DNA from 3 places in the Chitinophaga horti genome. Region 2 is predicted to be linked to each of the others. Evidence: riboswitches for the same ligand, from Rfam matches in the RefSeq annotation. Region 2 holds a riboswitch; each other region holds the start of a gene.
What was found. A riboswitch is a leader RNA that binds a small molecule or an ion and turns the genes downstream of it on or off. The one in region 2 is predicted to bind cobalamin.
Positions count from the first base shown of each region.

Region 1: linked by a shared signal. The riboswitch ahead of MKQ68_RS11615 (TonB-dependent receptor) and the one ahead of MKQ68_RS15700 (ribonucleoside-diphosphate reductase small subunit) in region 2 are both predicted to bind cobalamin.
Region 3: linked by a shared signal. The riboswitch ahead of metE (5-methyltetrahydropteroyltriglutamate--homocysteine S-methyltransferase) and the one ahead of MKQ68_RS15700 (ribonucleoside-diphosphate reductase small subunit) in region 2 are both predicted to bind cobalamin.

Region 1 covers NZ_CP107006.1:2,876,564-2,887,177, reverse strand. Annotated here, with positions in the region: gene MKQ68_RS11635 (chloride channel protein) at 1-1,539, opposite strand, end outside; gene MKQ68_RS11630 (hypothetical protein) at 1,622-3,013, opposite strand; gene MKQ68_RS11625 (PKD-like domain-containing protein) at 3,226-4,692, opposite strand; gene MKQ68_RS11620 (YncE family protein) at 4,708-5,853, opposite strand; gene MKQ68_RS11615 (TonB-dependent receptor) at 5,850-7,868, opposite strand; cobalamin riboswitch at 8,007-8,214, opposite strand; gene MKQ68_RS11610 (RNA polymerase sigma factor) at 8,282-8,869, shown strand; gene MKQ68_RS11605 (FecR family protein) at 8,957-10,105, shown strand; gene MKQ68_RS11600 (SusC/RagA family TonB-linked outer membrane protein) at 10,366-10,614, shown strand, end outside.
Region 2 covers NZ_CP107006.1:3,894,839-3,905,452, forward strand. Annotated here, with positions in the region: gene leuC (3-isopropylmalate dehydratase large subunit) at 1-681, opposite strand, end outside; gene MKQ68_RS15695 (hypothetical protein) at 864-2,417, shown strand; cobalamin riboswitch at 2,641-2,853, shown strand; gene MKQ68_RS15700 (ribonucleoside-diphosphate reductase small subunit) at 2,974-3,945, shown strand; gene MKQ68_RS15705 (ribonucleoside-diphosphate reductase subunit alpha) at 4,007-6,385, shown strand; gene MKQ68_RS15710 (arylsulfatase) at 6,522-8,210, shown strand; gene MKQ68_RS15715 (GNAT family N-acetyltransferase) at 8,516-8,992, shown strand; gene MKQ68_RS15720 (ATP-binding protein) at 9,066-10,614, shown strand, end outside.
Region 3 covers NZ_CP107006.1:1,080,438-1,091,051, reverse strand. Annotated here, with positions in the region: gene MKQ68_RS04590 (hypothetical protein) at 1-400, opposite strand, end outside; gene MKQ68_RS04585 (hypothetical protein) at 414-608, opposite strand; gene MKQ68_RS04580 (DUF4890 domain-containing protein) at 761-1,147, opposite strand; gene MKQ68_RS04575 (hypothetical protein) at 1,180-1,704, opposite strand; gene MKQ68_RS04570 (hypothetical protein) at 1,704-2,042, opposite strand; gene MKQ68_RS04565 (RNA polymerase sigma factor) at 2,094-2,654, opposite strand; gene MKQ68_RS04560 (TonB-dependent receptor) at 2,719-5,562, opposite strand; cobalamin riboswitch at 5,708-5,906, shown strand; gene metE (5-methyltetrahydropteroyltriglutamate--homocysteine S-methyltransferase) at 6,065-8,371, shown strand; gene MKQ68_RS04550 (PAS domain-containing protein) at 8,411-8,902, shown strand; gene MKQ68_RS04545 (cysteine-rich CWC family protein) at 8,903-9,145, shown strand; gene MKQ68_RS04540 (MFS transporter) at 9,295-10,566, opposite strand.

The DNA of each region.
Region 1 (10,614 bases), 1.0 Mb from region 2:
AGACCGCACCCGTTCTATCAGTTCTCGCAAGAGTATGCGGGGAGATACGTACTGGAAGTTCACATCCACGAGCTTCTGCAGCTGTACGCCAGACAATACATTCTTATCCATCTCGCGGGTGAATATCTTGCCCGAGTCTGCAAAATGTTTGATTTCGGGCCAGATGGGAGAGAACCATTTCACCATCAGGAACGACGAAACGGATACGATCATCAAAGGTATGAACAGGTCATAGCCAGATGTCGATTCTGCGATCAGGAAGATGGCTGTGAGCGGCGCATACATCACCCCACTCATGACACCTGCCATACTCACGATTACGAAATTAGTAACGGGTACGTTTAGCCCCATTGCATTACAGATACTTGCCACGAAATACCCGAGAAACGCACCCGCAAACAGCGAAGGCGCAAAGTTGCCGCCATTTCCACCACTCTGGATGGTTACCGAGGTGGCGATTGCCTTCAGTAATAGCACAGCTCCCAGGAATACCATTACCATCCATTCTTCCATGCGGAAGTAGGCGAGGAAGCTGTTCTGCATCATGCGTTCAACATGTCCTGCAGCAAGGTCTTTCACGCTCGTGTAACCCTCGCCGAAGAGCGGTGGCATCAACATACATAATACGGCTACGGTAGCGCCGCCGAGTAAGGCTTTACGTAATTGCGACCAGCCCAGTTTCTTAAAAAAGTGTTCGATACGGCCTGATAGCACCACGAAGTAACGGGCATACAGTCCGCTGCAAATGCCCAACAGGATATAAAACGGAACGTTCCGGTAATTGAACGCTGTTTGCGATTCGAAGTGAAACAATACATCTTCCTGCAGAATGATCTTGGAGATCAGGCTACCACATACCGCGGCGATGATCAGCGGAAGGAAGTCGGAGAAAATGACGCCCGTGAGCAGTACCTCAAAGGCGAACATCATACCCGCAATGGGTGCATTAAAGGCAGATGCAATGCCCGCAGTTGCGCCGGCCGCCAGTAACAGGGTGCGTTCCTTATAGTGCAGTTTATACACCTGGGCATAGTTGGAGCCGATAGCAGCCCCGGTCACAGCGATCGGGCTTTCCAGTCCGGCCGAACCACCTAAACCCACGGTAATCGCGCTCTGGATGATCTGTGAATACATCTTCACCTTGGGAATCAGGCTGCTGTTCTGCGCAATTTCGTATAGTATGGCCGGGATGCCTTTACGTGCCTGTCCCCGGAAAAAGGTAATGACGATAATGGTGGTAAGTACAATGCCGAGGAAGGGGAAGAGCGCATAAAAAACCAGCTGGGTGCTGAAATGGACTTTATACGTGATGAAGTAGTGGATGTAGTGGACAAGCATTTTCAGCAGTACGCCCGTTAACCCCGCAGCACAGCCCACCAATATGCCGGACAGCATCAGGAACTGCATACGGGAGAGCTTACTATGCAGCCAGTGAATTACCAGTTCATACATACGCACTTTCCTGAAGCTCAGCTGTTGAAAGGCCCTGCTGAATTTGTAGAATGCCAGTTGCTTCCTGATCTTTTTGAAATCGCCCATCCGGTAAAATTAAGACATCGGGGCTGCTACACAAAAAAGAAAGCCTGCACTTTCGTGCAGGCCCCCCTGGTTAGTCATAGTGCTATGGGTTAATCGTTGCGATATTCTTCCCCAGCAAATGCAGATCCTCGCCGCGGCTCACTTCCGTAGAGGCCTCTCCCAGCCAGCCATTTTCCTGGTCGATGCCGTTGTATACTTTCACGAAGTCGATGCCCGGCAGGTTCGCTTTGTTGCCATTTTTATCAATGGCCCAGTCTATATCGATGCCGGAGTTGTCGTGCGCATTCGGGTAGTTGTCTACATAACCGTAACGGAAACCGTACAGCACGTAGTAGTTGCCTTTGCCGCTTTCGTCCAGCCCATTGCTGGCGAGGCGAATGCCTTTATAAGTGATCTTGTCTTCTTTCACCCAACCCGGGTAGTAGCTCTGGGCATGAAAGGTGTTTTTGATTTTAAAGCCTTGCTGGCCCTGGTTGTCGGACCACTGTATGTAATCTTTGATGCTGATATGACCTTCCGGTGTTCCGGCAGGCGTTTCTGTAACCGGACGGCTGTACGTCATTTCATAGGCGCGGAAGGTGCGAACGTCATTTTTCGCAGCTACTGCGGCGGCGTACCAGGGCTCTCCCTCGGCGGAGAAATTGCCGCTGCCTTTGATCTCGTACCACTCGTCCTCATCGGGTTTGCCGTTTTTGTTTTTATCATAGGCGACCATCACCACACCAGGTTCGCAGCTGCCGCCGAAGGGAGCATTGGGGCGCGGATTGGCGCTGGCGCCAAAGGCATTGCCATGTACGCGGAAGTCACGTCTGCCGGAAATGTTTACAATGGTATGGTCAAAGCCGAACACGACGTATCCGCCCCAGCCGCCTAAGGTAACGGTACTCGCATCTTCACCAACTAATTCTTTTTCTGCTTTCGCTATCATCGTTTCGTAGGTGTCACCGGCCTTGTAGGCAGGTATTTCATTTACGAACTGGCCGGGAGCGGGCAGGTAATCATACACTTTCCAGATGTAAGGAGAAGGCGATGCATCTGGTTGTCGTACGGTGATGAGCAGCGTATCTACCAAACTGCCGGAACTCACCGTCAGTTTAAAGCTACCACGGTCCACGCTGGCAAACATCGCGGTATCGGATGTAGAAGCGGACAGGCGGTACTTTTCGGTCGGGGCTGATACGACTTCCCATTTCACATCCGTTTTACCGGCAAACTTGGAGGACGCCTGCAATTTCAGGATCGAGTTGGACACCACGCTCCAGTTAATGTATTTGCCGGTGGTGATCTGAACTGCTTTTTGCGCAATGTTGCCTTTGTTATAGGCGCTCACGATCAGGCTATAGGATGCAGGATCTGCCGGCGCCTGAAAGGTGTATTCCAGGGCGTTGGCCACGCGTTTACCATCTAATAACCAAACGAGGGAGTCAATCCTGTTTTCGATGGTAGGTTTGAGTTGTACGGTTTCTTTTACCACTACGTAATATTCCGTTTCAAGTCCGGCAATAGCTGGCGCAGGTTCCGGAAGTTCGGCGTCTTTTTTCCGCAGGAAGCGACGAACAGTGAAATACCAGTTAAATATGCAAGTAGTTTGTATGAAGTATTCATTTTATCAGATTGATGAGTGTTTTAAAAGCGGGGCAGTACGTACTATAAGTTTACTGCCACGTCTTCAGTATTGCCAGGCTTTTAGTTTTTAAGATGTTTGTCCAGTATGCCGAATAATTGTGTAAGCCTGCCTTCCTCCATGTTCCAGTCTTTCACGATGCCTAAGCCAGTATCCAGCTGAAATGGATATACTACTTTCTGCACTTTGATAAAGTCGATGCCCGGTAAGGTCACGAATTCGCCTTTGGCATTTACGGCCATATCAATGTCAATGTTTAATTTCTGCTGGAACTGCACTGCACCCGATACGTTCCTGCTGATACGTTTGCCTTTACGGGTGAAAGAACTGGCCCATCCGTCCATCACGACCATTTTCTTCGTCGCGGTGTCCGGCATGTAATAGCCGGGGAAGAAGCCTTTGGTAGACATCACATTGCCTGTAGTCATGGAAGAGGTAATGACCTTTGCATATTGTACCTCGCCCTCTACCACGGTTTCCTGGTTGTCTTTCCAGTCGAAGTAGTGATAGATTCTTCTGCCATCTGTTTCGAGCCTGTCGTAAGTATAGGTAATCTGGTAGTCCGGAAGGTCATCGATGCCGTAATCATCATTTTTGATTTCGTACCATTCGTCTGCATCCGGCTTGCCGTTTTTGTTGCGGTCGTAAGCAACATATACACCCGGAACGTCCAGGCGGGAATAGATGGCCGTTACTTCGATGTCTGGTTTACCGGCAGCATTTACTACCGTATGATCAAACTTAAACGTGGCGGAACCGCCCCAGGACCCAAGCACCAGGCCGGCGCTGAAGGTTGTTTTACGCAGCTCGCTGGATTTAGCCAGGTAGTCGTTGTAAGCCAGCGGAAATTCTACACCATACTTCCAGGAGTCCGGGTACCCGATCACCGACCAGTTTTGTCCTTTTGCGGGTGCAGGCAGGTACTCGAGCAGCGTGTAAGCATTCTTCACATACGTTTCCGCTTTCACGGTGATAGGGCGGCTGATCGTGGTCGATTGTTTACCGGCGGTAGCACTCAATGTGAGCGTGTACGTGCCCGGATCAGGCGCTATAAAGTTCAGGTCGCGGGTTTTGCTGATAACAGAGTCGCCGACTTTCCATACATAACTGTAGTCGTCGCGGTCCGGACCGGCGATCGTTGGTTTAATTTCGAGCACATTACACATCGATACCGCCAGTTGATCAGCCAAAGTAATGCTGATGGGCTTTTCTACATAAACAGGAAAAACCTGTTCATCATTACCGCCTTTGTTGTTGATGCGGAACGTCACCGCGAAATGGCCGGAGTCGGTAGCTTCGAACGTATAAAAGGTTTGACCGGATGCTACTTCTTTGCCGTTCACCAGCCAGGCGTACTTGTTGCCTTTCAGGTTGGTGATGTCGGGCGCCAGTACGATCTTATCACCGATGTTCAGGATGGTCGTATCGGCTTCGACCCCGATAATGGTGGGCGGCAGGTACTGTTCTTTCCTACAGGCGGAAGCAAGAAAGATGGCGCCCGCGAGCAGCACAAGAATGAAATGTTTCATTAATTTTTATTTGGTTTATGATTTAGGCAATAACACAAAATGGGCTGGTATATCACCGGTGCGAACGCTCCATTTCTTTTTACCATCCTTCGAAAAACAATACAGTATGCCCGGCGACACATAGTTGCCTGCGTCTGTTACATAAATATCTTTGGTAACGGGGTGTACCATAATGCCGTAGGGTACTTCAATTTCGTCGACAGTTCCATCGGTAATAAAGGAACGGCTCACTACCTCGCGGGTTTGGGTATTAACGATGGCGTAGCTGATCACGTTGGAGTAAGTGATGTAACTCCACTCGGTGCTGTAGATGTACAGCGAATCGCCGTCCAGGTAATAATTACTCGCCGCTATAGGTAAAGTGTCGGTCACTTTTTGCTGCACTTTGTCAATGAAGTACAAACGGGAGGGGAGTTGTTTATAATCGCCCCGCGATGTAACCCAAAGGTCACCACGTTTATCTGCTTTAATGTGATGCAGGTTATACGCTACATCGATGCGTTTCTCTTCTTTGAACGTGGCCAGATCGATTACAGATACCGTACGTTCATACTTTTCGGTGCTGCCCGCGCCCATGTAGCCGCCGGAGTTGGCGACGTAAATCTTACCGCCTGTAATCTCCAGGTTGTCGGGCTGGTAGCCTACCATACATTCATCTGCAATGGCCAGGGTGGCGGTATCTACCTTCGCTACATAGCCCTTCTGCGTATAGTTGGGGTTGATCTCGATAGGCCCGGCGTAAGACGTTACATACGCGAAGCCTTTATCGAACTTAATGTAACGGCAGTTGGGAATCTCTATCTGCCCGATGCGTTTGGCCGTACGGGCATCCATCACTTCTACTTTGTTGGAGGCGTTGATTACGGCATACAGGCGGCCGCCGTAAATAGCGATGTCGTTGCCCACATCGCCCAGTTCTTTGGGTACGGTGGGATTGTATACCGCGTAGATGTTGCGCTGGTATTTGCCGGTGGTGTAATCGAAGTAATCGAGGGTGCTTTTGTTGCTGCCCATGTTGCCCTCGTTCAGCAGGTAGAAGCCCGCGAAACCGTTGTTGGCGGTAGAATCCAGGTTAGTGTCCTCATTGATGAATACTTCCACGTCCTTCCTGCAGCAGGTAAGCGATACCAGGAGGAGGAATAGTATCGGGTATATTCTCATAACTCAACGGATAAAATGATTTTGTAATTGCGTTTCGGCATCGGGTAGTTCAGTACGACTTCGTAATCCTGGTTAAACACATTATTCAATTCCCCCGATACTTTCAAGCGAAACTTTTTTAGCTTGATTTCTTTTGAGGCGGACAGGTCGCTCGTATACCACGGCTGCTCGTAGTTCTCGGGTATATTCGCCGAGTTGTGATAGCGTTCGCCCACATAGATGTAGCTGTAGTTTAGTCGCCAGTCGCGGAACAGGATGCTGGTTATCACCGAGCCGCTATGCCAGGGAATGTAGGGGATCTGGCCGCCGTAGGTGATCTTTTCCAGCTCCGGGTTTTTACGCCGGGTAAAGTCCTGCGCTACCTGGTACGTGTAGGCCAGTCTTACATTCAGTACCAGGTCGGTCCCCAGCGCGAAGGCCTGATCCGATACCACGTCCGCACCTTTGATCTCCACGGTGCCGATGTTCATCATCATCCAACGGTACATGCCGCTGCCCTTTGGTACGGCGACGATCTTGTTGGTCACTTTATTGAAGTAGCCGTCGGCCTGCAGTTTCCATTCGCGCAGCAGGCCGTTTTTAAGACTCTTTTGGTAGGTGGCCCCAAGGTTGTATTGATGTGTGTACTCCGGTTCCAGCGCGATGTTGCCTATGTCGGTGTAATAGAGGTCATTGAAAGTCGGCATCCGGAAGATGTTTTTATAAAAGGCCCGGATGTTGAAGTCAGCTTTCGTAAACGGCTTGTAGGAGAAGAACACCGCAGGCGTCAGTTCTCTTTTGGCGGGCGCTGCTACCGCTCCATCACCGGCGGAGGTGTTGCCACGGTTAATTCGTTCATGTATAAAGGTGCCTAACACACTGGCCTGCATCTTTACTTTACCCAGTTCCGCCGCACCGGCCAGTGCGACCAGGGACGTAAACCGCTCGGGAAATACGAAGCCGTCTAGGTTAGAGCTAAGGGTGTTATACTGGAAATCGGTAGAAAGGTTGATGTCGATCTTTTTCGTGATGCTGTATTTGTTCGCCACGGATGCGTACCATTCCTGCTGCCGGAAGTTGTTGTCCAGGTACATCAAAGTCGTATCGGGGTTCAGGTAACGCATGTAATCGTTGGCGTACTTGGCGTTGACCTGGATGTCGTACTTCGGCAGCACATTCTTCTGAAAAGATCCCTGCAGGAAGAGGTTGCGGTCCCACTGGCGCTGCGAGCGTTTCCAGACGTTGTTCACGATGGCGCCGGGTATACCTCTTTCAGCGTTATAGAAGTATGCTTTAGCACTCCAGAAGCCGCGGCTAATGTTGCCATACAGGCCGCTCTCGAGGCGCAAGCCTTCAATATCGCCGTTCTGCCGGATGGCAGTGGTGTCCCAGGCTACGTCTTTGGAATCATGAAATACGCGTTTGTAGCGGAAGGGGTACCGCCCCGATGACTTTATATACTCCCCGCTGAACGAAGCGTTCACGTTGCTGGTGATCTTTTGCTCGAATAACAGCGAAGGGTTTACCAGGTCGAACGAGCCGGTTTTATACACGCCTTTAATGTGCGTGCTTTGTGCAGAATCGAATACTGGCTTGCGGCTGCGAAGATAGATGGTACCCGACGATCCATAATCCCTGGCGGGTTGAAAGATCTCACTCTTCTGGCCATTATACACGGAGATCGATTCGATATTGTCCATCGAGAACTTGCCCAGGTCGATCTGCCCGTTTTGCGCATTGCCTAATTGTATGCCATCGTAAAACACGCCCATATGGTTGGTGCCCATACTGCGCATATCTACGGTTTTAAGGCCGCCAATACCGCCGTAATCCTTTACCTGCACACCGGCAAAGTACCGGATGGCATCGGCAACGGAGAAGCTGTTCAGGCTTTTAAGCTGTTCGCCATGCAGTTGTTGCGCGGGAATAATTTCTTTATAGGAAGATGTGTAGATCGTAACTCCACGAAGCGTTTTTACGGCAGCAGTATCCTTCGGGACAGACTGCCCGTACAGGTTGATACAAATAGATGTCAAAAGCGCTAATAGCAACGCTTTTGATGTAACTGATATATACATCAATAGTTAATTTCCCAGCAGGTGGCTGGATGGGATACGACAATAAACAGCTGAAATCATTTCAGTTTCATGTATTAAAGCCTCATCCGCGAAGGCTTTAATCTATCTGCAGTGGCAGGTCTCCTGGCTTGTTCTCACTTTCGACGGCCTTCCCGTTCTTAGTATACCAAAAACAGTGGCAATGAGGATGTCGAAGTGTTCAACAGAACTTACAGTAGCGGGTCTGCTCAGGATTTGCACCTGATTCCCTATTAATTTTAACGGGCTGAACGCACCGTTAAAAACCAATTGCGGCGTGAAAGTAGGTAAAAATATTGAGTTTTCTCCCGCATTATTTATAGCTTGCCAGCCAAAGTAATCCAGCGCACGTTTTGCAGACCAATCAACCGTATAGTGAAATCGAATTGATCCGGCTTTTCAGGGAAGGTACCGGGGCCGGCACGGCTGCATTGTATGAGAAGTACTATCGTGGCCTGGTATACTTCGCCCGGCAGATCATTGAACACGAGGGAGAGGCGGAAGATATCGCACAGGAAAGCATGATCAAACTGTTTAACAAACGGACCGACTTCGATAACTTATCAGATATCAAGTCATTTCTGTATGTAAGCGTGCGTAACAGCTGCTTCAACTACCTGAAAGCACGCGACCGGCACGAGCTTTCTCACCAGGAACTGTTGTACCTGTCTCCCGAAGGGGAAGAAAAGGCCGACTTGGAAATGCTGAAATCCAGGGTGCTGGCAGAGGTGTTTAATGAGATCGACCGGCTGCCGGAACAGTGTGGGAACGTTTTTAAACTACTATTTATAAAGAAGATGTCTACCGCGGCAGTGGCCGAACAGTTAGGCATTTCTCCTCAAACGGTGCTGAACCAGAAGTCCCGCGCCCTGAAGCTGTTGCGCTTCCGCCTGTCGGATAAAGGGTTCTTCGCATTATTACTCCTGCTTAAGACTTTCTAAAATTATTTTTCAGATCCTTTGGTTAAAACGCCAGCTTCCTTGTGGTATACATGGAGGCTCGTCATTTTGGCCGGCATCTTTACCTGTATGGACCAACATCGCATAGATAGGCTGGAGCGGTGGCTCCTGAAGAAGCTGGATGGCAGCATTACGCCCGAAGAGGAGCAACAGCTGTCGTTGTGGATGGACGAACATCCCGCGAACCGGCAGTTGGCGGATGCTTTTGCCGATAACGACTGGCTGTCGGCACAGCTCAGTGAACTGGAGCGTATACCTGTGCCACGGCCGGTAGCACCGGTACACCGGGTGCATTTTATGCGGCGATGGGGCTGGGCTGCGGCAGCTATATTGTTGCTTGGTGGCACTGCTACCTATATCTGGTTAAAGCCCGCGCAAAAAGCCGCCCCTGATTTGGCCGTCACTACCATACAAGACGTGTTGCCCGGCAGGGAAGGCGCCATACTCACCCTCGATAACGGCGAACAAGTGTTGCTCGACAGTTTGCCCGACGGAGAAGTGGCGCGACAGGGTGGTAGCCGTATTCGTTTACTGAAAGGGCAGCTGGCCTACGATGAGCAATCTGGTAAAGCGGATGCAGTCCGTTTCAATACCGTTAACACCCCGCGCGGCCGCCAGTTTTCGCTACTGCTGCCAGACGGTACCAGGGTTTGGCTCAACTCAGCAACTATGATCAAATTCCCCGTTGCTTTTACAGGCGCAGAACGCCGCGTGGAAGTTTCAGGCGAGGCCTATTTCGAAGTGGCGAAGAATGATGCGCAACCATTTACCGTGCAGGTAAATCAATCCTCGGAAATAAAAGTATTAGGCACCCGCTTTAACATAAAAGCCTACCTGGATGAGAAGATCGCCAGCACCACTTTGCTGGATGGCAAGGTAAGCGTTACAGGCAATGACGAACCGGTCGTGCTGCGGCCCGGCCAGCAGGCGAACCTGGGTAATGGGCAGTTGCAGGTGGTGCAAAACGCGCACGTAGACGCTGTGATGGCCTGGAAGAACGGCTTGTTCAATTTTGAGGACAGGAAATTAGAGGATGTGATGCGCGAATTGGCGCGCTGGTACGACCTCGATATCGTATATGAAGGAAAAGTGCCTGACATTACCCTCGGCGGTGAAATGAGCCGCAATGAACCTTTGTCGGGCGTACTTATCGGATTGGAAGAATTAAAGATCAAATTCAGGATGGAAGCTGGCAGGAGGCTGGTGATATTACCGTAATAACACAACTTTAGACGTAAACCGGCCTGTAAAAGCCGGAAGTGATTGGCGTCACTTCCGGTGTAATAAGGGTCAGGTATAAAATTGTATCTCACAACATTTTTCAACCAAAACCACTGCAATTTATGCAAAAATGTGTTATTGGAGGGCGGTGGCGTACGCACGCTCCTGGCCGGGCATTGTACCTGTTACCTGGGGCAGGCAGCAATACCGGCGCATCTGCCGGAACGCAGCGCCCTCTCCATCAAATGCTGCGGATCATGAGATTAACCAGTTTTCTTTTACTCGTGCTGTGCATGCACGTATCAGCCAAAGTCGCCTCACAACGTATTACCTTCTCAGGAAAGGAGGTGCCGCTCGAAAAGGTGTTTTCTGCCATAAAAAAACAGGCCGGCTTCGTAGTGATGTATAACAAAAGTCTGTTGAAAAACAGGCCGCCTGTAACCATTGATGCCCGCGATATGCCGTTGCCGGCGTTCCTCGACGAAGTGCTCAAAAACCAACCATTA
Region 2 (10,614 bases):
ACCCATTTCGATGCTCATGTTACAGATCGTCATACGGCCTTCCATGCTCAGGCTACGGATCGCCTCACCGGCGTATTCCACGAAGTAGCCGGTAGCGCCGGAAGCAGATATCCTGGAAATGATATAAAGGATGATGTCTTTGGAGAGTACGCCGTTCTTCAGCTGACCGGTCACCTCGATCTTCATACGCTTCGGCTTGTACTGCAAAATGCACTGGGTAGCCAATACCTGCTCTACTTCCGAGGTACCAATGCCGAAGGCGATGGCGCCAAAAGCTCCGTGGGTAGACGTGTGGCTGTCGCCGCAAACGATGGTCATGCCTGGGAGGGTAATACCCAGTTCGGGACCAATCACGTGTACGATGCCCTGGTAGCGGTGGCCCAAACCATACAGTTCTACGCCAAACTCCGCTGTATTTTTAGTCAGCATTTCCACCTGGTGGCGGCTCAATGCTTCTTTAATCGGCAAATGCTGATCGATGGTAGGTACGTTGTGGTCGGCGGTAGCCCTGGTTTTGTTCGGACGAAACACCGGGATGTTGCGTTTCCTTAGTCCGTCAAATGCCTGGGGGCTGGTAACTTCATGTATAAAATGGGTGTTGATGTAAACGGCGTCGGGATGCCCTTCCTTGCTCTTCACAACGTGGCTGTCCCAAATCTTGTCAAATAGTGTTTTTCCCATCCGTAATAAACTTTTGTTTTGTTGCGTTCCTTATTTTTGTGTTCGCCTCTGATTTTATACCTTCAAATCTAACGGCTGAACACTAAAAGGCTATGGCTAAATTTGCGTCTTTTACGATCCGCAAAGCAGGTTAAATTCACCTAAATTATTGAAAAACAGTACGATATAACCATAAATCAACGATGCCCAACAGTATTAACGATGCGCTTTTCATATTAATAAAAACCTTAACAAAAGCTGAAAAGCGGAATTTTCAGCTGGCTTTTAATAAAAACAACGATAAAGAGGACGTGCTTTTTATCCAGCTGTTCAACGTAATGGACAGGATGAAGGAGTACGATGAGGAGGTGATCCTGAAAAAAGTACCCGACATCAAGAAACAGCAGCTGTCCAACGTTAAAGCCCATCTGTATAAACACCTGCTCACCACCCTGCGGCTGCTTTACAAGCAAAAGGACCCGCTGATAGAGCTGCGGGAACAGCTGGACTATGCCCGTGTACTGTACAACAAAGGCCTTTACACCCAGAGCCTGAAACTGTTGGCTAAGGCCAAGACTAGTGCCCGGGAGCAGGAGGAAGTGATGCTTTGCTATGAAATTATCGAATTTGAGAAGCTGATCGAATCGCGGCACATCACCCGCAGCCTGGAGAACCGGGCGGAAGAGTTAAGTGTGGAATCGCAGGACATCAATGCCCACCTGAATCATGTGAGTAAGTTATCCACCCTCAGCCTGCGGATGTATGGCCTGTACCTGAAACTGGGTCATGCGCGGGACGAGAAGGATGTGCTGATGATGAAAAGTTTCTTCGAGACGAACCTGCCCGGCAGGCAGTTGCCGAATATGAGTTTTTATGAGAAGATCTACATGTACCAGGCACATTGCTGGTACTACTACATATTACAGGACTTTGCCATGTACTACCGGTATACCCAGAAGTGGGTTGATCTTTTCACCGAGTACCCATCCCTGTTAAAAACCGACCAGGACATGTACGTGAAGGCGATGCACAACCTGCTGACCGCCCACTTTTACACCATGAACCATGGGAAATTTGCAGAGGCGCTGGCAGCATTTGAGTCGTACATCGACGAACACCAGGACAGCTTTAACGAAAACACCCGCACCTCCTCCTTCGTGTACCGCTATACCTCACGGTTGAACCGCCACTTCCTGGAGGGTACCTTCACCGAGGGATTGGCGATGGTGCCCGAGCTGGAAACGCAGATCGCCGAGCATCAGCTGACCGTTGACCAGCACCGCGTGCTCGTTTTTTATTATAAGATCGCCTGTTTGTATTTCGGCAGTGGGGATAACAACAACGCCATTGTTTACCTGAATAAGATCATTCATTTAAGGATAGGCAATTTGCGGGCTGACATCCAGTGTTTCGCGCGTATCCTTCACCTGATCGCCCACTACGAGCTGGAAAATTACAGCCTGGTGGAATACCTCATCAAGTCTGTTTATCACTTCATTGCGAAAAACAAAGACTTAAGCAGTGTGATGGAAGAAATATTAAAGTTTTTGCGCAAGAATATGTATGCGCACCCCAAAGCGTTGAGCGAAGCGTTTAAAGATCTGAAGCAAAAGCTGGTAACCATCTCCCAGAACCCATATGAAAAACGTTCGTTCCTTTACCTGGATATTATTTCCTGGCTGGAGAGTAAAATCGAGGGAATCCCGGTACAGGACATCATCCGCAGGAAATTCATCAACAAGGAAAAAAGAATATAAAAGTGTAAAACGCTGATGATCAGCCACAGATTTGATCACTAATTTTCGTGTATACAACTCCACACTTTTTGATAAAAAAACATGTGTATTGCATGTTAAAAAAAGTGCCAGAAAACGTCTTTCGTTCACCACAGGGAGTCTTATAAAAAGTACGATTGTTTTTCCACACCTGTTAGCAACTTTTGGGATTAACCCATGTAGCACTTCTTACATTTGCAACAGTTCTTGACATTGTTGTTTTGGTTTATGCCGACCACTTCGGCATGATTAATAGGGAATCGTGTGAGATTCACGAGCAGACGCGCTACTGTGATTCCCCGGCCCGTGCAGTAAACGGTTCAGATTTACTTCCACTCCCCCTTGCCACTGTGTAGAACACGGGAAGGCCGGAAGTAAATGGGAAAGCCAGGAAACCTGCCAAACCAACAGATTTGTCAAAGCCTTCGCGTAATAAGGTATTGGCGAAAGTAACCTCCACCGGTGACTGCCGGAAAAGTTATCTGCCGTCGTATCGACTTAGTTATCGCACATTACAGACCATATAAAACACTGATTGATGAACAATGAGAATGAAATCCTTTTAAAGGAGAACAAGGACAGGTTTGTGCTGCTACCAATTAATTATCCCAAAGTGTGGGAAATGTATAAAAGGCATGAAGCCAGCTTTTGGACGGCCGAGGAAATTGACCTCAGCGGCGACCTGAAAGACTGGGCGGCTCTTAACGATGGTGAGCGCCACTTCATCAGCCACGTACTGGCTTTCTTTGCTGCGAGCGACGGGATTGTGAACGAGAACCTGGCAGTAAACTTCATGAGCGAAGTACAAATTCCGGAAGCACGTTGCTTCTACGGTTTCCAGATCATGATGGAAAACATCCACTCTGAAACCTATGCCCTGCTGATCGATACTTATGTAAAGGATCCGGTAGAAAAAGATCGCCTGTTCCACGCTATTGAAACCGTTCCTGCCGTTAAAAAGAAAGCAGAATGGGCATTGCGCTGGATCGAGAATGGCACTTTTGCAGAAAGACTGGTAGCCTTTGCTGCCGTAGAAGGTATCTTCTTCAGCGGTTCCTTCTGCTCTATTTTCTGGTTGAAAAAACGCGGCCTCATGCCAGGCCTGACCTTCTCCAACGAGTTGATCAGCCGCGACGAAGGTCTGCATTGCGAATTTGCCTGCCTGCTCTTTAGCATGCTGGAAGGTAAGATCAGCGAAAAACAGATCCAGGAAATCATTGGCGACGCTGTTGCAATCGAAAAAGAATTTATCACAGAAGCACTGCCGGTTGCACTGATCGGTATGAACGCAGAACTGATGAAACAATATATCGAGTTCGTAGCCGACAGGTGGCTGAGCGAACTGGGCGCCGCTAAAATGTTTAACACCGCGAATCCGTTCGACTTCATGGAAATGATTTCCCTGCAGGGTAAAACGAATTTCTTCGAAAAACGTGTAGGCGATTATCAGAAAGCGGGTGTAATGGGCGGCAAAGATTCCCAGACATTCAGCCTTGACGAAGACTTCTAGGACATATATCACCGGATACATCAAACAAGACTACTATTAACCACCCAATAAATTCGAGCAAATGTTTGTTATAAAAAGAGACGGTAAAAAAGAGACCGTAAAATTTGACAAAATCACTGCACGCGTAGAGAAGCTTTGCTACGGCCTGGCGCCGGAGTACGTTGATTCTATCGACGTGGCAAAGAAAGTGATCCAGGGTTTATACGATGGCGTAACCACCAGTGAACTCGACAACCTTGCTGCTGAAACAGCTGCATCGCTCACCACCAAACACCCAGACTATGCACTGCTGGCTTCCCGCATCGCGGTGAGCAACCTGCATAAAAATACCATCAAGTCATTCTCGAAGACGGTAAAAAATCTTTACGAATACCTTGATCCTAAAACCGGTAAATCTGCCGCACTCATCGCGGACGACGTATACGAAATCATCAGGAAGAATGCGGAGATCCTCGACTCCACGATCATTTATGACCGTGACTTCGGTTTCGATTACTTCGGTTTTAAAACACTGGAGCGCTCTTACCTGTTGAAAATTGATGGCAAGATCGCAGAACGCCCGCAGCACATGTTTATGCGTGTAGCCGTTGGTATTCACAAAGAGGATATCGAATCTGCCATCAAAACTTATCACCTGATGAGCGAGCGCTGGTTCACACACGCCACGCCTACTCTCTTCAACGCAGGTACACCTAAACCACAAATGTCATCCTGCTTCCTGCTCACCATGCAGGGCGACAGCATCGATGGTATTTACGATACGCTGAAACAAACTGCTAAGATCTCCCAGAGCGCTGGCGGTATTGGTCTCAGCATCCACAACATCCGCGCTACCGGTTCCTACATCAGCGGCACTAACGGTACCTCTAACGGAATCATCCCAATGCTGCGTGTATTTAACGATACCGCGCGTTATGTAGACCAGGGCGGTGGCAAACGTAAAGGCGCTTTCGCCATCTACCTCGAGCCATGGCATGCAGACGTATTCGAGTTCCTCGACCTGCGTAAAAACCATGGTAAAGAAGAGATGCGCGCCCGCGACTTGTTCTACGCCCTGTGGGTATCTGACCTGTTCATGAAACGTGTTGAGCAAAATGGCGACTGGAGCCTGTTCTGCCCACACGAAGCACCAGGACTGGCAGAATGCTGGGGTGAAGAGTTTGAAGCACTGTACGAGCAGTACGAAAAAGAAGGCCGTGCCCGCAAAACTGTGAAAGCACAAGACCTCTGGTTCGCTATCCTCGATGCACAGATCGAAACCGGTACACCTTACCTGTTGTATAAAGATTCTGCCAACCGCAAATCAAACCAGCAGAACCTCGGTACCATCAAGAGTTCCAACCTGTGTACAGAGATCATCGAGTACACTGCGCCGGATGAAGTAGCCGTATGCAACCTGGCATCCCTCGCGCTGCCACGCTTCGTGATCGACGGTAAATTCGATCACCAGAAGTTGTACGACGTTACTTACCAGGCTACCCTGAACCTGAACAAGATCATCGACAATAACTACTACCCGGTTGAAGAAGCACGCCGCTCTAACCTCCGCCACCGTCCGATCGGTTTGGGCGTTCAAGGTCTGGCAGATGCGTTCATCCTCATGCGTTATCCGTTTGAAAGCGAAGAAGCGCGTAAGCTGAACAGCGAGATCTTCGAAACCATCTATTTTGCCGCGATGACCGCTTCTAAGGATCTGGCAGCACAGGATGGTCACTACGAAAGCTACCCTGGCTCTCCTATTTCGAAAGGCATTATGCAGTTCGATATGTGGGGTGTAACACCAAGCCCACGTTGGGATTGGAAAGAACTGAAAGCGGAAGTAGCAAAAGTAGGTGTTCGTAACTCGTTGCTGGTAGCGCCGATGCCAACCGCATCTACCTCCCAGATCCTCGGTAACAACGAGTGCTTCGAGCCGTATACTTCTAACATCTACACCCGTCGTGTATTGAGCGGCGAGTTCGTGATCGTGAACAAACACCTGCTGAAAGACCTGGTAGACCTCGGCCTGTGGGATAATGATATGAAAAACCAGATCATTGCACACAACGGTTCTATCCAGAAGATCGAGCAGATCCCTTCACAACTGAAAGAGCTGTACAAAACTGTTTGGGAAATCAAACAACGTACGATCATCGATATGGCGGCCGACCGCGGCGCGTACATCTGCCAGAGCCAGTCACTGAACCTGTTCGTAGATACGCCTTCTGCAGCTAAACTGACCTCCATGCACTTCTACGCCTGGAAACAAGGTCTGAAAACAGGTATGTACTACCTGCGTACACAGGCAGCTACACAAGCGGTACAGTTCACCGTGGAAAAACAAGGCGGCCAGCAAATGCAGCCTGTTATTCAGCAAGGCGGCACCGAAACCGAAGAACTGGAAGTTCCGGTTGGCGCAGTTTGCACTATGGAAGAAGGTTGCGTAACTTGCAGCGCTTAATTTGCGATAACTATTCCCACTATAAAGAAGGCTGCCCGCAAAGGCGGCCTTCTTCTTTTTGTCCGATCATGTAAATAAATCGCATTAATACCCGAAAGCTTTTATATTAGCCAGCGACTACTCTAAACTCATTTACATGAAGTATATTAAACTGGCTATGGCCGCTATCATGGCGGGCGCCGGCGTTACTGCCGTGCTATCCTGGAAAACAGAAAAACCTGCCCCTCGCCCCAATATCATTCTCATTATGGCCGACGACCTCGGCTACTCCGACCTGGGCTGCTATGGTGGCGAAATACAAACACCCAACCTCGATTACCTCGCAAATAACGGCATCCGGTACACGCAGTTTTATAATACCTCGCGCTGCTGCCCTACCCGCGCTTCGTTGCTGACGGGTTTATACAACCACCAGGCAGGCATCGGCAAGATGTCTGAAAACGACAATACGCCTGGTTATAACGGCTACATCACTCCCAACACGGTTACTCTAGCGGAAGTACTTAAAACCGCCGGATACCGCACTGCAATGACCGGCAAATGGCATGTATCCAATACCGTTGTACAACCAACCCCGAAAGCGCAACTCGATTGGCTGAACCACCATACTTCCCACGAGTTGTTTTCTCCCATCGAACAATATCCGACGAGCCGCGGGTTCGACAAATACTTTGGCACCATCTGGGGCGTGATCGACTTCTTTGATCCGTTCGCCATGGTGAGCGGCACAAAACCGATTACTACCGTACCGGCCAATTATTACCATACAGATGCGATCAATGACACAGCTGTGGCGTATATTAAGGAGTACACGACCGCCAAAGAACCTTTCTTCCTATACATTGCCCATAACGCGCCACACTGGCCGTTACAAGCGTTGCCGGAAGACATCGCGAAATATAAAAACACCTATAAAGGCGGATGGGATGCCATTCGCAAAGCACGCTATGAAAAGATGGCGAAACTAGGATTGATCGACACTAACACCACTAAACTCTCTCGCCGCTGGAAAGACGACCTTTCGTGGGAAAACAATCCTGACAAAACCTGGGATGCCGAAGCCATGGCCGTACACGCCGCTATGGTCGATCGTATGGACCAGGGCATTGGTCGAATTATAGAAACCCTGCGGCAATCCGGCCAGCTGGATAACACCGTCATACTATTCCTTTCAGACAATGGCGCCAGTGCCGAAAACTGCGCCGCCTATGGCCCAGGCTTCGACCGCCCCAGCGAAACGCGTGATGGCCGTAAAATCGTGTACGCTACGAAGAAAGAAGCCATGCCCGGTCCGCAAACTACCTACAGCTCACTGGGGCAGCGCTGGTCGAACGTGGTGAACACCCCGTACGAATACTGGAAAGCTGAATCGTATGAAGGTGGCGTGCGTACGCCACTTATCGCCTTCTGGCCCAAAGGCATGAAAGCAAAGAAAGGCAGTTACAGCAACCAGGTAGGACATGTGATGGATTTTATGGCGACGTTCACGGAACTGGCGGGTGCGAAGTACCCGGCGGCCTATGAAGGCAGGACAATTACTCCAACCGAGGGCATAAGCCTCACGCCATCGTTTTACGGGAAGCGCTCTGCAGGGCATAAAACATTGTTTAACGAGCATTTCGGTGCCCGCTTCGCCCGCCAGGGCGACTGGAAGCTGGTGAGCCTGAGCAACGACACCACCTGGCATTTGTACAACCTCTCTGCCGACAAAACCGAAATGCACGACCTCGCCGGGAAACACCCGGAGAAAGTGCAGGAACTAGCCGGGTTATGGCGTGAGTGGGCACTGACGCACCAGGTGCTGCCAAAGCCGGGGCGTAAATAATGTTAAAATAGTATCATTCACCCAATTTATCCATGATATAACACACTTACGGCAAACCGCATCCACCGTAGATCCTACCAGGATCCTTGCTACATCCTTGCTAAGTTGTTGCTAACACCCTGCTGAAACAGGGTGTTTTTAGCAAGGATACAGCAAGGATGTAGCAGGGATGTAGCAAGGATGCGGGCAGCCTCTGGAAGGAAAAATGATACTATTTGCTCAAAAGAGAGACTGGCGCTGAAGGGTGTGACACAACGGCGGCTGCATAGCGGGTTGAAGCTCGTTACAAAATGTATCTTTGTCGCGTGATTTACAGGACTATACGTAAGGAAGACAACGAGCACCTGGCCGTCATCATACGGGCCGGCATTGCGGAATTTGACGTACCCACAGAGGGTACTGCCTACACCGACCCCACCACCGATGATCTTTTTACATTGTTTCAGGCGCCGGGTTCCGCGTATACCGTGGCAGAAGAGCATGGCCTCATTCTGGGCGGATGCGGCGTTTACCCGACCGCTGGTTTGCCAGGTGGCTACGCGGAACTGGTACGTTTCTTTTTAGCGGCTGAAGCGCGCGGAAAAGGCATCGGGCGTTTGTTAATGGAGCGTACTTTTGACATGGCCCGTGAGCTCGGGTATACACACCTTTATATCGAATCGTTTCCTGAAATGAAGAAGGCAGTAGGGATGTACGAAAAAGCGGGCTTTAATTACCTGGATAAGGCGTTGGGTAACTCGGGGCATTATGCGTGTAATGTGTGGATGGTGAAGGCGTTATAGCCGCGAAAGCAAGTGGAGAAATAGATTTTCCCGTTACTAAATAAATTAGTAACTAGCGTTAAATGATTTCCCCATGAAAAAAAAGGTTTCGGTCAGCGATAGTGGAATACAATCGTCAGGATTGCCCAAAGATTATATGGAGGCTGTGGCTGAATATATATGGAATGGGTTCGACGCTGCTGCGACTGAAGTAGCGTTAATTTTTGACACTAATGAAATAGGATCTCTCAATAGCCTTTCTATTCGCGACAACGGTATAGGTATCGATGCCTCCTCACTTGAAGACACCTTCGGTAACTTCAACGATTCCATCAAAAGAAATACCTTTCAGAAATCATCATCAAATGTTAAAGGCAATAAAGGGAGGGGAAGATTTTCCTTCGTAGCTTTTGGCGGTAAAGCTATATGGGAAACCGTATTTTTCGATAAATTATCTGACAAATACCTCGAATACGATATCACGATCTCCCGGCACTCAAAAGACTTCTACGATCCACAGAATCAGAAAATCTCTGCTAGTAAACTAACTGGTACAACCGTTACAATTACCGATTTGTTTGAGGTCACCGGTTTTTCTTTCCAGTCTGAAGAATTTAAAAGTTTTTTGGCCAGGGAATTTGGATGGTTCCTTTTGCTAAATCAGGAAAAACAATACCAGCTTACAATTAATAGTATACCTGTAGATTATTCCGACCTAATCATAGAGAAGGACGTAACAGTTATGTCGATTAAAGGATCCGACGGTCAGGAAAACGTCTTCAAAGTAACATTCGTCAGATGGAAAGAAAAGATTGGTGATAAATTTTATTTTTACTTTCTTAACTCCGGACAGAGAGAAGTTTTCAAAGACCTGACCTCTTTTAATAATAACGCCATCGGTTTCAATCACAGTATATATGTAGAATCACGATACTTCGACAAGTTTAATGCGAATGACGAACAACATTCCCAAAACTTATTTGAAAACAACAGGCAAAATGGTGTTTTCAAAACATTGATGTCTGCATTGCACAATGTTGTTCGCCGCAAACAAAAAGAGTTTGTATATGGCGAAGCAGCGACGAAATTGATTGACACGTACGAGCGAAACGGAGCCCTTCCTACGTTCAAAAACAACAAATACGATCAAGCCAGGAGAATCGATCTGATTAATGTGGTAAAAAGCCTTTACTGTATTGAGCCGAAGATTTTCCAGGGATTGAACAAAGAACAACAAAAGGTCAGTATCGGCCTGATCAATATCCTTCTTGATACCGATGAAAGGGAACATATCATCGAGCTAATTGGCCAGATTATCACACTCAACTCCGACGAACGGCAGCAACTGCTGAGTGTACTCAGGAAAACAACAGTAAGCCGGATAGCGAACACAGTAAACCTTATAGAACAGCGGTTTAAAACAATCGAATTATTGAAAGCGCTGGTGTTCGATATGAAAAAATTTACGACGGAACGCGATCATCTTCAGAAAGCGATAGAAGAAAATTATTGGATACTTGGAGAACAGTATAACATGGTATCGGCGAATGAAGGTTTCAATAAATTACTTTCTGCATATAATACATTCCTCGAACAGGATCTGAAAGGAAGCAAAAACAAAGTATCGTCGCAGGAAGCCAACA
Region 3 (10,614 bases), 2.8 Mb from region 2:
GCAGGAACTGAAAATAATGATCGAGATGTAAACGGCGGATGCCTAACCTTACCGCATAACCGAAGATCCCCGCCAATACGATCAGGATGGCGTTATAACTTAATATCGGAACGATGTGCCCTCCGAGTTTACCAAATTCCCTTGCACTTTCCTGGCTGTTGAACAATATCCGGCCAAGACTATGAAAATCAACCGTATAACCCCAGGGTTGTACACGATTTACCAGGCCGGCGAACAGCAATTGAAAGAGAATACCGGGAATAATAGCCCAGATGAAGTCGTCGAAAGCAGAGGATTTGGATAATTTTTTGGATAGCGGCCCAAAGTAATAGGCGTTGCGGAAAGATATCCCGGGTATGACCAAAAGGAATAATAAGAGGGTTCCAATAGCAATGTTCATTCGGGAAACGGAGTTATTTGGCTACAGGCAATAAGCGGGCGCGCCCTCCGCGGTGATCGATAATATCGAGGACGCCGGTGCTTTTATAGCGGATGAACTCGAACTGCTCCTTTTCTTTTTCTGAAGCACGTACATACTTCATAAAGATGGAGAGCAGCCGGCGATCGGACCTGATTTCTTTCATTAAAGGACTGTTGTTGCCTTTCATGCGACCGGAGTTTAATTAATACAAAAATAACTAATTTATTGGATGCCTGTACATCTTCTTACATAAAATACGCCAGGCTGATTACTAACAAGTTACAAAAAAAAGGCCGCCCATCCAGGAGCGGCCCTTCCTTCTGCTTATAAATTATCGGCTTAGTTATTACCTTGTCCACCAGGGCCGCCCTGACCGCGACGCTCTCTCATCTTCTGCTGCTCTTCCTGGTATTTTTTGTACTGCTCTTCTGTCAGCACCGCTTTAATTTTCTCGTTCTGCGCTTCCCTGTTTTTCTGCATGGTTTCGCGATCGGGACGCTGGCCGCTCTGGAATATTTTGTCCATCTCCTTGTTATTGTTCAGGAGAATCGTGTCTAATTTGGTAACCTGGTCTTGCGTGAGTGACAGTTGCTCTTTCATTCTGTCGAGCTGCATTTTAGTTCTTTCTTCCGCAGTGCGGCGTTGGCCGCCCGGACCTTGTGCGCTGGCTGTTGTAACGAAACCGGCGATCAGCAGGCCGAGGAATAACATGATCTTGTTTTTCATCTTGTTGATTGTTTTTAGAAAAATGGATTAAACTATGGTTTGTGATTTGAATGTGTACTATCAGGCCGCTCGCCCTTGTCGCGGCGGTACGGGCCGCTCATCTTCCTTATCACCTGGTTTACCAGTGAGTCGAAACGTGGCCGCTGCTCGTCCGTACAAAGCCCCCTCACCTGCTGGAAGTGACGGAAAATTTGCATATCTATCGACTTCTGCCGGTATGCAATCGTGTCGCCATAACGGTTCACGACAGAATCGGCTACCCCGTCCAGGTACAACTGCTGGTAAAAACTGTCCTTCGCGGTACGCATTGCCATAAAGGAAGGTTTCATTTTTTCCCAGTGTTGCTCACGCAAATGATTATACGTATCCATCTGCTGTTTGCTAAAGCCTACTTCTTTTTCCAGGATCACGGCTACATCGTAACCGCCCCTGCCTTTGCCTTGCTTTTGCGGCGGCTGCGGCTTCAGGAAAACGAAGAAAACAAGCATCGCCACATTGGTGGCCAGCAGGATGACTACCAGGATACCGAGTATCCTGCTCTTAGTTGGCATCGTCATCAGGGCTCTGTTTTTTCATCTTCATAAAAAGTAACCACACCCAGGCTATACTCCTCTGCAAAAGCCTGCAGCGCTACCTGGTCCTGCCTGGCAGGTGCGGTATACCATTGTTTCAGCATCGTGGCGCCGTTGATCAGCAGTATCACCGCTATACCGGTAATGGCTACTGACGGGCGCGACATAAACCCGGCCAGGCGCTCCAGTAAACCGGGGCGCTCCTGCTGCATACGGGCTTGTAAACGCGTATAAAAGAAGTCGCCGGGCGTGGCCCGCTCACTTCCATCCATACTGTTCAGTACGGCATCTATCTCCTGCTCAATGTCTTTTCTCTTTCTCATACGGTACATATTTATTAGACGACAATCCGGGGAAAAACCTCCGCAGAATTTTCAACTTCTGTAATATTTTTCCAGCTGCTCCCGCAAGTTGGCCTTCGCACGATGCATGAGCCCCTCTACGGACGCCAGGCTGATTTCCAGCACGGCCGCAATCTCTTTGGCACTTAACCCTTCCAGCTTATGTAATACAAATACTGCCTTTTGATTTTCGGGCAGGCGGGCCATGGCACCAAACAACAACGCTGATCGCTCTTTATTGGCTAACGCTACACCCGGGTGGTGAAAGTCGGCAGGTTCCACCAAAGGTTCGTCGTTTAAACCGAACAGGCTGGTAATCTTTGCCCAGCGCTTTTTGCGGTTCTTTTTACGCAGATGGTCCAACGATTTGGTAACAGCTATACGGTAGAGCCAGGTGCTTACCTGCGCATCTCCCTTAAACGACGATATCGACTCAAAAGCCTGCATAAATACTTCCTGGGTCACATCTTCCGCATCTTGTGCATTTTGAAGGATACCAATAGCCGTATTGTACACCATGTCCTTACAGGTGTCCACCACGTTTTTGAAAGCAGCTGCATCGCCCTGCTTCAGATTTTCTATCAGACCCGTCAAATAGTGAAGTTGAACTTTTCTACTGCGACAGCGCCGCCCCCGTTACGGGAGCGGCTTGCCGGCTTTATGATCTTTTGCCGAAGTTTTTCAGCTTGTAAGTAAATGTAAGCATAAAATACTGGCGTAACACCATGGTGCTCACGTCCTCTATCACGTTACCATCCACCGTACGGCTGATCGCGCGGTTCTGGTTCAGGAGGTCAAATACGCTCAGTCGCAGCTCGCCTTTTTGTTCCTTCAGGAACTTCTTGCCCACACTGGCATTCCACAGCCAGTAAGATTGGTTGTAGCCGTCGGCCAACCCACTGTAATACTGGTTATTCAAGTCACTTGACAGGAACCAGCCGTTTTTGCTCAGCAGGTTCAGGCGCGCACTGGCTACATGGGAAAAGTAGTTATAATTCTGCGAAGGCTGCACGCTATTCTTCACCACGTTGTAGTTACCGGTGTACGATACCGTGTAGTCAATGTACTCACTCACATTGCTCGACAGCACCACACCACCGCTGTAGTTATAATTATCGGTCATGCTGGTTACCTGGTTAATGATGCCCGGTACATGCGAGTAGCTGATACCACCATTCACGTTCAGGTTCGTTTTGAGCGCCTTCAGCAGGATGCCATAGTTCAGGAAACCATTCAGGCTCCAGTAACCATCCAGGTTAACGGGTTTGGTTAACTGCGAACCGCGTTTCAGCGTATCGTTACTTACCACCAGTGAATCCCGGCCGCGCACCACGTACGTCGCGTTGGCCACATAGTCCTGGGTTTTCTGGAAGAACACGTTGGCTACAAAGCTGGAGCCGTTAGTGGTATTAGTGAAGTTATAACGGGTATTGAGGGTATTGGAATACTGCTGGTTCAGGTCCGGGTTACCGGTTGTCCAGAACAGCGGGTTATTTACATTGTATACGCCCTGCAACTGCGTGATGGAAGGCTGCGTGGTATTAGCGCGGTAGAACAAACGTACGCTGTTACGGTCGTTGAACTTCCAGCGCACCATCGCATTGGGCAGCACGTTGGTAAAGTTTTTACGGGTACGGGGTGTCATCGGGAAGGTTTGGTCGCCGTTCAGTTCTGAGTACTGATAGTTGGTGCCGACAGACAACATCTTGTCGCGATCGCCCAAACGATAGCTAACGCCACCACTCTGGGTCATGTAAGTATTGGAATATACGTTAGACAGCGTGGTGTCAAACTGCGAATATTTACTTTCCACATCGTCGAACAGGTAAGCCCTTTGGTCAGCGTTCGTTTTGGAGTAAGACGGGTTATAGCTGAACTGCAACTGTCCTTTTTGTCCCACTGGCTCGGTGTACGACACATTAGCCGACAACTGGTAGCCATCGCTCTTAGGAAGTGTGTGACGATCACTGGAATCGGACGGTTGTGCTACGTTGTTGGAAACATTAGTAGTGTATACCTGCTGATACGTTTCACCGTCACGTTTATTGAAACCAGTCGTTACACCCAGCGTAATCGTACGGCCGCGTTTTGCAAACGCATGGCGGTACAAAATATTATTGTTGAAGTTGAAACCTTTGTTTTCGTTAGCGCGCCTGTTGTAAGTAAGCGAGTATGCCTTTACCGGGTCGTAGCCGAGCGAACCTTCATTTAAGGTGTTGCTGCTGTTATCCTGGAAACTGATGTTCGGCGTAATGAACAACGTGTTCATCGAGTCGATCTTATATTCCAGTCGCAGGTTGATGCGATGGTTGTAGTTTTTGCTGTTGCTTTGTGCCGTTTCTTTATAGTAGGTAGAGGTGTCTGCACTCAGGATCGTTTGCCTGTCGGTGTTGGTCAGGTTTTCGTTGATGCTGTTGTTGAAGAAGTAGCTGCCCGTCACCTGCAACTTCTTGCCCCAGTTATCGGTAAAGTTGATGCCGAAGGAGTTGGTTTTGTTGTTACCGCTGGAGTTACCCACCATAAAGTTGCCGGCATTGCCGCCACCCCAGCCGCCTGCGCCGCCGCCGCCAAAGCCACCACGACCGCCACCGCCGCCACGACCACCGCCGCCGCGGCCACCACCAAATCCGCCGCCACCACCGGTAACGCCGAGAATGTCTTGCATAGAGAAGTTCTGCTGGTTGATGTTGTTAGCCATCCCGATAATGGAAATACGGCGGTCGCCGTTGAAGATGTTGAGGTTACCACCTGCGCTGTAACGATCATCCGTACCGTAACCGGCAAACACCTTACCGAACTGCGAAGCCCGCATGCTGCCATTGGTGACGATGTTGATCGTTTTCATAGAGTTACCGTCGTCGAATCCGGTGAACTGTGCCTGGTCGCTCAGTTTATCGAACACCTCAATTTTGCTGATCACTTCTGCCGGCAGGTTACGCAGGGCAAGTGTTGCATCTTCCCCGAAATACTCCTTACCGTCCAGCAACACCTTACGTACATTTTCGCCATGTGCCTTTACCGTACCGTTTTCTACCGTAATGCCCGGCATCTTGGTCACCAGGTCTTCGCCCGATGCATCCGGATTAGTTTTAAAAGCCGCTGCATTATACTGTGTGGTATCACCCTTTTGCTGTGCTGGTGGTACCTGGCCTTTCACGGTTACAGCCTTCAGGTCGCGGGCGCCCTCTATCATGTATTGCACACCCATATCAGCCGAGGCTGGCTCCAGCATGAATGCCTTGCTGTACTCGCTGAACCCGATAGACGTAACGGTAAGTAATACGAGCTGCGGCTTCATGCCTTTTATTTCGAAAGAACCGTTTCTGTCGGTTACCGCGTTAAATTTATAAGTGGAGTCCTGGGGAGAGGTAACCCGCACCGTAGCGCCGCGTACCGGGGCCTCGCCGGCCTTGTTCTTAAAAGTGCCCTTCAGTATGAGGTCCTGCGCCTGTGCGCCCAGTGCCAGTAAGGTAAAAACGATGATCGCCGTTATCTGCCGCATAAAATTTGTTGGTGTTCGTTTGTTATTATGTATTGGACGATAATGCTTTTAAAAACCTTCGCTGCTTTCGATATTTATTTTTTAGCCATATATGCCTTTGGAATTGATGGCGCGTAGTGCTATCTTTGTTGCCTTAGTTCTTTAATTTTCTCTTCCACAGTGAGGTAAGCGGTGAAAGCCGCTTTTAATAAGGAACCGTGTGTAAATCACGGGCTGTCGCGCAACTGTAAGTAACATACCTGAGTTGTTGCCTGAAACAAGTTCCATTGTGCCATTCCATAAGGCATGAGAAGGACGGCAATAACGTTACAAGCCAGGATACTTGCCCTACTGTTCAAGACCAATGCTTTCGCGCAATGAAGCATAGTCAGGACCCAATTTCCCAAGCACAGGCCATGCCATTTTGTGCCTGACAGGGAAACCTGTGTCCCCTATCTCACTTCCGAAAGCATACCGAAAACTGAAGGAACATTATTTCATAATGTTTAAATGTTTTATGCGTATGCTCAAGAACAACCTCGGCTACCCGCGTGTGGGGGCCAACAGGCAACTGAAAAAAGCCTGTGAACAATACTGGCAGCAAAAGATCACTGCCGGTGAACTGATCCAAACCGCCCGACTGCTCCAGGAAGAACACTGGAACCTTCAGCAGGCCGCGGGCATCGACCTCATTCCCTGCAACGACTTCAGCTTTTATGACCAGGTGCTCGACGCCAGCCTGCTCGTGGGTAATATCCCGCAGCGCTATGCGGCCGTGGTTACAGACGTAAAAGGCAACACGGAGCTTGACCTGTACTTCGCCATGGCGCGGGGTTACCAGCAAAACGGGCTGGACGTAAAGGCCATGGAAATGACCAAGTGGTTCGATACGAACTACCATTACATTGTGCCGGAGTTCACGGCCAAACAGGAATTTCGCCTCTTTTCCCAAAAGCTGTTCGCGGAGTTCAGCGGCGCCAAACACGCGTTAGGCCGCGTGCCTAAACCGGTATTGATCGGCCCTGTGTCGTACCTCCTGCTGGGCAAGGAAAAAGAAGCCGGCTTCCAGCGTATTGACCTGATCCGCAAACTTGTACCCGTGTACATCGAAGCCCTGCAACGTTTGCAGTCGCTCGGCGCCGAATGGGTGCAGCTGGACGAGCCCTTCCTGGCCATGGACCTCGCCGACAAAGACCGCCAGGCTTACGAGTGGGCTTACAAAGAGATCCGCAAGGCCTGCAAAGGATTAAAGCTGCTCGTCGCCACTTACTTCGGTGACCTGCGCGAAAACCTGCCACTGGCGGTAAACCTGCCTGTATGTGCCCTGCACCTCGACCTGGTACGGGCACCGCAACAGCTGGCAGCCGCGCTCCCACTACTACCTCCACAGCTCACGCTTTCACTGGGCGTGGTAGATGGCCGTAACATCTGGAAAAACAATTACGATGCATCACTCGCACTCATTCAACAAGCGGTAGCCGCTATTGGTACCGATCGGGTAATGATCGCGCCGAGCTGCTCGTTACTCCACACCCCCTTCGACCTGGAGGCAGAAACGGCGATACAACCAGGAATCAAAAACTGGATGGCCTTCGCCAAACAGAAGCTGCAGGAGGTAAAGGAACTGCACGCCATCGCGCACGGCGCCACCGAACTGCTCGCCCCTAACCAGGCCGCCATTGCAGCACGCAGCACGTCTCCGCTCATTCACCAGGCAGCCGTAAAAGCCAGGACAGCCGCCATCGGCCCTAAAGATGATCAACGCGCGAGCGAGTTCCGCGTACGGCAGGAGTTACAAAAACAGCGCTTTAAACTGCCGCTGTTCCCGACTACGACGATCGGTTCCTTCCCGCAAACAGACGACATCCGCCAGTTGCGTGCGCGCCTGAAGAAAGGTGAACTCTCCACTGCGGAATACGATGCGGAAATAGAAAAAGCCACCATCAACGTGATCCGCGTGCAGGAAGAGATCGGGCTGGACGTACTCGTGCATGGCGAGTTTGAGCGGAACGACATGGTGGAATACTTCGGCGAACTGCTGAACGGCTTCCTGTTCACTAAAAACGGGTGGGTACAAAGTTACGGCAGCCGTTGTGTGAAGCCGCCGGTGATATACGGCGATGTAAGCCGTACGGCCGACATGACCGTGCGCTGGAGCCGCTTTGCGCAGGAGCAAACAAGCAAACCGATGAAGGGCATGCTCACGGGGCCGGTAACGATCCTGCAATGGTCTTTTGTGCGCGACGATCAGCCACGTTCCGAAACCACGTTCCAGATTGCACTGGCTATCCGCGATGAAGTGGTGGCGCTGGAAAAGGCGGGCATTCATATCATACAGATAGACGAGCCTGCGATTCGCGAAGGGTTGCCGTTGCGGAAACAGGACCAGCCAACGTATCTCGACTGGGCCGTGAAAGCGTTCCGTATATCGGCCAGTGGTGTGAAGGATGATACGCAGGTGCACACGCACATGTGTTACAGCGACTTTAACGACATCATCGAACACATTGCCGCAATGGATGCCGATGTGATCACGATCGAAACGTCGCGTTCGCAGATGGAACTATTGGATGCCTTTGCCGGCTTCCGCTACCCGAACGAGATCGGGCCTGGTGTGTACGACATTCACTCGCCCCGCGTACCGGGTGTGGAAGAGATGGCCGCATTGCTGGAAAAAGCGGCGCAGTTGTTGCCGATACAAAACGTGTGGGTAAACCCCGACTGCGGACTTAAAACCCGCAAGTGGCCTGAAACCAAAGCCGCCCTCATCAACATGGTGCAGGCTGCTGCCAAGGCGAGGGAAGTGGTAAAACAACAAGTAACCATCTAAATATCCGGCCGCATTGCTAAATTGCAGTGCGGCCTTTTTATGAAAACAACAGCTAAACAATCCAGCCCAAGGTTTAATGCCCCGCTCATGAGCTGGGACATTTTCATTTCCTATTACCATCGCAACCTGAAACTGGGCAGTGATGTACAGGAGCTGGACAAGCTCGCTGCGGATCAAAACTGGCACCTGAGGTGGGATTTTGCCCAGGCGCTGCTCCGGGACAACAAACTGGTGATCGTAACTGACCCCGAACGCCAGATTTTATTCATAAGCAGTAACTTGTGGGAGATTACAGGGTATAGTGCGGACGCGGTGTTGCATCAACAACTGAAACAGTTCCGGAATAAAGACAGCGACGCCTCGATGATCGAGCAGATGACCCGGGCCATCGCGGCACAGCAGCCATTCGAGACCGAGTTTACCGTACACTCGCAAACCGGCCGCCCCTTCCCTACCCGGTTAGAAAGCTTTCCGTTGATGAATCAACAGGGCGAACTGGTGAATTATATTATTTTCTTAAAAGCGCTTTAGATGCCGTGTCACGAAACCAAATACTGCCAGCGATGTAATGCTCCCTTTGAATGTAAAGTGGGCAACATCCTCCAATGCCAGTGTAACGGGATCGAGCTGAATGCGGAGATGCGCGAACACATCGCCGGCGCCTATACGGAATGCCTGTGCCGCAAGTGCCTGCTGGATATTCAGCAGGAGTACCGCAATAAGCCGCTGAAGGAAAAACTGCTCCGCCTCTTCTCTTTTCGTAGAAGCCGCTAAAGACGCACGCCGCCTTTCCCCACAGCCGTGCGCTTCACATTACCTACTTGTATACCACGTAAAATAACGGTGTCACTTAAGCCGCCTTCTTCTCTGCAGCCGTACGCTTCGACATTACATACTTTTATACCACACGGTGTCATCGCGACTTATGCCGCCTTCTTCTCCGCAGCCGTACTTTTCGACATCACGTATTTGTACACGACATACAGTAACGGTATCATCGCGATCATACTTGCTATGATCACATACCCCATGATATCGAACCGCTCCAGGTGCCCGTCCGGCTGGCGGATCACGATCATACCGGCGATGAGCGCGGCGATGCCGCCAGATACCTGTTGCACGGAAGAGTTCACGGCCATAAACGCACCGCGGTCCTTCATTTCGGGGACCGCAGTCATGAGCGCACTGCCGGAGATCATGCGGGAAGAAACGCCGATCATCATAAGGGCGTTGATGATGATCACCACCCAGATAGGAGTGATACTGAGATGCGTGTATACACCGACCATGATCATGGCCAGGATAGAACCGCCCACGAATACTTTGAACTTACCGACCTTATCGGCCAGTTTGCCCAATAAAGGCCCGGCAATAAGCGTACAGCAGCCAACTGCCATATAAATGAGAAACTGATCTTCGAAAGGAATGCCCACATTATGCACGGTGAAATCGCTGCCCAGCGGCATGAGCATAAAACCGCCCGTCGCCATGAGCATCGTGGCGGTAAAAGCGCGCAGGTATGCCGGCTGTTTGATGACGCTGAACAGGTGCGCCATCGGGTTACGGTCGCGGGTAGCCTGCTGCAGTTGCAGGTGTGCATTTACCGGTTTTAGTTTGATGGCGATGATAATGCCCACCGGAATGCATATGCCTACGATCAGCAGGAACGGCGCATGCCAGTTGAACATCGACGCCAGTTTAATCCCTACGGGGATGCCCATGATCTGGCTGACAGAAAAAGCCATTTGCACGAAGCCCATCACCCGTCCGCGTACTTGTAGCGGAAACAGATCGGTGATAATGGCGAAAGAGATAGACGCCAGCACCCCACCGAATACGCCGGTGAAGATACGGGCTGCGAGGATCGTGGCGTACGTGGGGGCCAAACCGCAGAACAGCGTGCCGAGTACAAAGCCGCTGTAAAAGAACAGCAACAACTTCTTACGATCGAACTTATCGGCGAAGCTGGCCGACAGGAACCCGGATATACCGGCGCTGATGGCGTAGGCAGATACCACGGTCGTGAACTGGTGGGGCGTAAGGCCCATGTATCGTTTATCCATCAGCAGCGTGCCCAGTGGCGACATCACCATAAAATCGAGTACGACGGTGAACTGCAGGAAAGCAAGAATCGTAATCACAAAAACCTGGTAAGGGGTAAAAACCCGCTGTTTGATCTCCTTTGTATTTTCCATGTAAATAGCTGCGCAATGAATGTTTAACGGGGAAAGGGACAAATATAA